DNA from 2 places in the Fructobacillus evanidus genome. Region 1 is predicted to be linked to the other one. Evidence: predicted binding sites of a transcription regulator. Region 1 holds the regulator's gene; the other holds the start of a gene.
The links. The regulator HrcA, encoded in region 1, represses chaperone genes, less so after heat shock. The targets are predictions, from matches to a motif close to TTAGCACTCNNNNNNNNNGAGTGCTAA.
Positions count from the first base shown of each region.

Region 2: groES (co-chaperone GroES) is a predicted target of HrcA. The motif match lies at 1,642-1,668, and genes of this name have one in related genera.

Region 1 covers NZ_CAUZLM010000001.1:265,032-268,245, forward strand. Annotated here, with positions in the region: gene ribF (riboflavin biosynthesis protein RibF) at 1-612, shown strand, start outside; gene hrcA (heat-inducible transcriptional repressor HrcA) at 806-1,837, shown strand; gene grpE (nucleotide exchange factor GrpE) at 1,856-2,461, shown strand; gene dnaK (molecular chaperone DnaK) at 2,563-3,214, shown strand, end outside.
Region 2 covers NZ_CAUZLM010000004.1:42,924-46,137, forward strand. Annotated here, with positions in the region: gene groL (chaperonin GroEL) at 1-1,262, opposite strand, end outside; gene groES (co-chaperone GroES) at 1,333-1,617, opposite strand; gene AABI08_RS03770 (nitroreductase family protein) at 1,792-2,532, opposite strand; gene AABI08_RS03775 (FUSC family protein) at 2,621-3,106, shown strand; gene AABI08_RS03780 (Cof-type HAD-IIB family hydrolase) at 3,187-3,214, opposite strand, start outside.

The sequences.
Region 1 (3,214 bases):
CTCTTGCCCCTCCAGGTTCATACGGTGGTTGCGGGCTTTGACCACCGCTACGGCAAGAAAGAGTATCAGGCTGACATGGCTCACTTGCCTGAATATGCTGCTGGTCGCTTTGATGTCCTGACGGTTGCCAAAAAGACCCTCGGTAAATCAGCTGCTAAGGTAGCTTCAAGACAGATCCGTCAAGACCTAGCCGCCGGTGACTTAACTGCCGTAACGGAAAGCCTTGGTCGCGTCCACGAGACAACCGGGCTGATTGTCCATGGTGATGCTCGAGGTCGGACGCTGGGCTTTCCAACGATTAATATCTGGACGCCGGAAGTTGAGTTCCTGCCTGGTATTGGTGTTTACGCCGTGAGCGCCTATGTCGATGGCCGTTGGGTCGATGGTATGGCCTCGATTGGTCGCAATGTAACCTTTGAAGCTAACCGACCGGTGACGGTTGAAATCAACCTCTTTGATTTCGCTGATGAAGTTTATGGCGAACCGGTGAAGGTTCAGTGGTATGCGAAGTTACGCAATGAAGTGAAGTTCGATTCCGCAGAAGCCCTGGTTGACCAGTTACTGATTGACCAACAAAAGACACGTGAATACTTTCAAGAAAAAGCGGATTAATTTTAATCTGCTTTTTTCTTTGCCATGACATAATCGCTGTTAAGGTTGGTAGATAAGGGCTTTTTAATAAAATTAGCACTCGTTTATAAAGAGTGCTAAAAACAGTTTGCATTTTTCTGAATCTTTTGTATAATATAGTTGTTAGCAGTTAAGAGTTTTGAGTGCTAAACAAAATTAAAGGGGGTTTGGGTTGATGTTAACTGATCGACAGCAATTAATTTTGGCGGCGATTATTTATGAATATACCCAGACCGCCCGAGCGGTCGGGTCAAAGACCTTACATGACCAGTTGAACTTGGAATTTTCACCGGCAACGATTCGCAATGAGATGAGTTTTTTGGAGGAAGCCGAGCTGATTAAAAAGCTCCATACTTCCGCCGGTCGAATTCCTTCGAAGGCTGGTTACCGCTACTACCTTGACCACCTTATGGTGGCCGACCAGGTTTCCGACCAAGATGTTGCGCTGATTGCTCAACAAATTCGTGGTAACTTCCACGAATTGGATGATTTGCTTGGCCAAACGGCCCGGCAGTTAGCAGACATGACAGGGTTAACGGCATTGGTCTTAAAGCCAAAGGCCATTAACCTCAAAATCTCGTCTTTCCAGTTGATTCAGTTGGAACGGCAACAGGTTTTGGCCGTCTTGGCAACTTCTGATGGCAAGGTAACCTCGCAAACTTTCCGTCTGCCAAAGGAAATGACCGTCTCGTCCTTAACGGACATGGTGGCCTATATCAATGCGCAGATGGTTGGTCGGCCGGTTCAAGAAGTCCTTTCACTGATGAACTCAGAGGAACTGCCTGTTACGCTTTCACGCAACGTTGAAAGCCCGGCAGCTTTCCTGCAGCTCTTTGGGGAAGTCTTGGCTCGGTCGGTTGAAGAGCAAGTCCACATTGGTGGCCGGCTCAATCTCTTAGAGGTGGCCGACGATGCTTACTTAAACTTAAAGGAAGCTCGGTCGGTCCTGGAGTTGTTTGACTCACCTCAAGCAGTTCGTCAATTGGCTGCGACTCAAAAACAGTCCGTGACGATTCGCTTGGGTCAGGAGTTACCAACGACACTTTTGCAGGACTACGCCATTCTTGCCGCACCGTTTTCGGTTGGTGGCGATGATGGTGGCGTGATTGCACTGGTGGGTCCCATCCGGATGCCATATGCGAAGGTTGCTCGGTTACTATCAACCTTTGCCAAAGCACTAGATACAAAATTACTCGAATATGTTTAACCAAAAGGAGGAACGCCCGTGGCGAAGTCTGAAGATGAAAAAGATTTGAAGCAAGCTGATATTGAGGAAGAAACAGAGGCAGAGGAATTTGCTGATGCTGACCAAACTCAAGAAGAAGCAAAAGACAAATCAGAAGAGACGCAAGCAAAATCAGTAGAGGAACCAGCAGTGGATCCACTAGCTGATTTGCAAGCAGCCCTTGAGAAGAAGGATGATGAATTACTTCGCGCTCAAGCTGAAATTCAAAACATCCAAAGTCGTAATGCTCGTGAAATTCAAAATATTCGCAAGTATGACGGCCAGAAATTAGCCGAAGCCATCTTACCGGTGGTTGATAACTTGGAACGCGCCCTTGCCGTTGAAGTGGGGGATGACGACCAGGTGGCACAAATCCACAAGGGTGTTGAAATCACGTTGAAGACTTTGAAGCAGGCGTTGACCACTAATGGTATTCAAGAAGTCGGTCAAGTTGGTGATAACTTTGATCCAAATACCATGCAAGGTGTTCAATCCGTGCCGGCAGAAGGCAAAATTAAGGCCGACCAAGTGGCAACGGTCTTGCAAAAGGGCTATGTTCTTCAAGATCGCATCATTCGCCCAGCGATGGTCGCGGTTGCGCAATAATATCTGCTAAACAGCAAATATCTCTGGTGACTCAGCCCTTTGGCACCACACCTTAAAAAGCTTAAGAATATGATTTAAAAAATAGGAAGGGTCGATATACTATGTCAAAGATTATCGGAATTGATTTAGGAACTACTAACTCAGCTGTTGCCGTTTTGGAAGGTGGCAAGCCAAAGATTATTACAAACCCTGATGGTGGTCGTACGACACCTTCAGTTGTGTCATTTAAGAATGGGGAGACCCAGGTTGGTGACGTTGCCAAGCGTCAAGCAATCACAAACCCAGACACCATTTCATCAATCAAGTCTCACATGGGCGAAGAAGGTTACAAGGTAACCGTTGGTGGTAAGGACTATACACCACAAGAAATCTCAGCCATGATTTTGCAGTACATCAAGGGTTATGCAGAAGACTACTTGGGTGAAAAGGTTGACAAGGCCGTGATTACGGTTCCTGCATACTTTAACGATGCTCAACGTCAAGCTACCAAGGATGCCGGTAAGATTGCTGGTTTGGAAGTTGAACGAATCATCAACGAACCAACGGCCGCTTCATTGGCTTATGGAATGGACAAGTTGGACAAGGACGAAAAGATCTTGGTTTATGACCTTGGTGGAGGAACATTTGATGTTTCTGTCCTTGAATTGGGCGATGGTGTCTTTGAAGTTTTGTCAACAAACGGTGACACTCACCTTGGTGGGGATGACTTCGATGCTAAGATTATTGATTACTTGGCTGACGAATTTAAGAAGG
Region 2 (3,214 bases), on a different contig from region 1:
ATGGCGTTGACCAAAGCAGTTCCACCACCAGCGACAAAGCCTTCTTCAACGGCAGCTCGCGTGGCGTTCAAAGCATCCTCGATTCGGTACTTACGTTCCTTCAATTCCGTTTCAGTGGCGGCCCCAACGTTAATCACGGCCACACCGCCAGCCAACTTAGCCAAACGTTCCTGTAACTTTTCCTTGTCAAATTCTGAAGTGCTATCAGCGATTTGTTGCTTAATCAAGTCAACCCGTTCCTTCACGGCCGCCTTGTCACCAGCACCCTCGACAACGGTCGTGTTGTCCTTGGTGATGTTGACCTTATTGGCTTGACCCAATTGTTCAATGGTTACGTCCTTCAAATTCAAGCCAAGGTCATCCGTAACAACCGTACCACCAGTTAAGATGGCGATATCTTCCAAAATGGCCTTGCGACGGTCACCAAAGCCAGGTGCCTTCACCGCAACAACGTTAAAGGTTCCGCGCATCTTGTTCAAAACCAAAGTTGGCAAAGCTTCACCAGTAATGTCGTCGGCGATAATCAACATTGACCGACCCTGTTCCACAACTTGTTGCAAGACAGGCAAGATATCTTGGATATTACCAATCTTCTTGTCCGTAATCAAGATGTAAGGGTTGTCCAAATTAGCTTCCATCTTCTCATTGTCAGTAACCATGTACTGTGACATGTAGCCACGGTCAAACTGCATTCCTTCGACAACGTTCAAAGTGGTTTCAATTCCCTTTGACTCTTCGATGGTAATCACGCCATCGTTGCCAACCTTTTCCATTGCTTCAGCAATCAAAGAACCAACTTCATCACTGGCTGCAGAAATCGATGCGATTTGGGCAATTTCGTCCTTCGTTGAAACCGTATGAGACATTTCATGCAGCTTAGCAACAGCGGCTGCCGTTGCCTTTTCGATACCCGTCCGAATACCAACTGGGTTAGCACCAGCCGTTACATTCTTGAGTCCTTCGCCAACAATTGCCTGAGTCAAAACGGTAGCAGTTGTGGTTCCATCACCAGCAATGTCATTGGTCTTTGAAGCTACTTCAGCAACCAACTTAGCACCCATGTTTTCAAAGTGATCCTCTAGTTCAATCGCCTTAGCAATTGTGACCCCGTCATTGGTAATAATTGGTGAGCCATAAGATTCTTCCAAAACAACGTTACGACCCTTTGGTCCAATCGTTGTTTTCACAGTGTCAGCCAGCTTATCAACTCCGACCTTCATCTTTGAGCGAGCGTCTTCCGCAAACTTCAATTCCTTTGCCATTTTCCCTACTCCTTTAACCAAAACTGATTGAAATCATCATTATTCGTGTTAATTGTCTTGTAATTGTTGCTTAATCAACGATGGCGATAATATCTTTTTCATGGAGAGCCAAGTATGATTGACCATCATAGGTCAATTCTTGACCAGCAAACTTGTCAAACAATACCTGGTCTCCTTCTTTAACTGTCATGTCCAGCTTCTGGCCTGAATCGGCTACCAAGCCACTCCCTGTTGCCACAACCTTACCGGTTACCGGCTTTTCTTGCGTATTAGCGGCTAAGACAATGCCACCAACTGTCTTTTCGCTTTGTTCTGCAACACTAACGACCACGCGGTCTCCTAAGGGCTTTAACATGAATCACAACCTCCGTTTGTATTTTTAGCACTCATGTACATCGAGTGCTAATCTGACTTTAGTATAGCACCTAAGCCCTATTTGTCAACACGGTGAAATTCGTTTTGTTCAAAATAAAAAGCCTGCCAAGGCCTCCATCAATGGAGCTCGCACGACTTTTTATACATCTTTATTTTATTTTAAATCGAATCCCTTATCATGAGGGTATTGAGACAGGGCAGTGTTGGCAGCACCCTTCGTTAACAAAGAGGCGTTATGCTTCGTCCAATTGGAATCGATATCCCGACCCTTAAAGTAAGTGGCCATCGTTTGGTCATATTCGCTAATGGCAGCCTTCATTTGTTCGTCATCGTAATGGCCCTTCATTAAAGAACCAGCCAATGGCAACTTAGGTTTGATGCCCGGCTTTTGATCAGGATAGCCCAGTGAAAAGCCCATAATTGGCTTGACGTACTTTGGCAAGTCCAATTCCTTTTCATAAAGTTCAAAGGCCCCCATGGCGCCCGCCATGGTCACAGAACCAATTCCAAGTGACTCCGCCGCCACTTGAGCACGGCCCAAGGCAATTGAGGCCGAAACAATCCCACCTTCCAAGTATTGGTAGTGCTGGATTCGTTCTTCCATAATCGCCCGGGTTTCAGCATCCTGATTTAACAAAACCTTGTGCCAATCGACGGTAACAACAAAGTACCGAGTAGCATTTTCGATATACTTCATCTTCACCTTTTCGGTGATTTTCTTTTTGAGGTCTTGGTCGGTGATTTCGATGAAAGTGACTGGCTGAAAATTTTGCATATTTGGTCCGGCAAGAGCCGCAGAGAAAATCGCCTCGACTTCCTCATCGGTGACTGGCCGATTGGAGAAGGAGCGAATTGATTGGTGGTCGTGTAATTGATCAAGTACTGTATTTTTAATCATGTTTTACCTCACTGATTGGACAATCATTACCTTTATCTTACTAACTATGATACGCTAAATACTATCAATAAAATAGGAGCTCCCCATGAAAAAGTTACAGATCCACGTCGGCATGCGGACCGTGAAGACCGCAATTGTTGTGATGTTGGTCTTACTCGTTTATCACTTTGTCGACCGACCAGCGTCGGTTCCCGCCCTTGCGGCCGTCTTCGCCCTACGAGAAGACTGGGACAATACCATTCAATTTGCTAAAATTCGTTTAGTATCAAATAGTGTCGGTGGTTTCTTCTCGCTACTTTACTTTTTGATTCGTGAATTTACACACCACAATAGCTGGATGCCAATCATCATTATTCCGATTTTTGTTATTTGCACGATTGTGATTCTCAATGCCTTGAATTGTAGTCTTGGAATTGTCGGTGGTCTCGCCGCCCTCCTGTTGATTTCTTTAACAATTCCAATGGATGCCACCATCGACTACGTTTTTTTGCGAATTGTTGATACCTTTATCGGCGTTCTGTTTGCTATCGGTGTTAATTATTTTGGTATCCCTGAACAGGAAACCAATTAAAAATCAGCTTCATCCTAAAAATTAGTCGGTAACAAATCTAATTTTATAGGCAAGAAAAAAAGACTCAGCCGAGTCTTTTTTTAATCCATTTCAACTTGGTTATCAAGC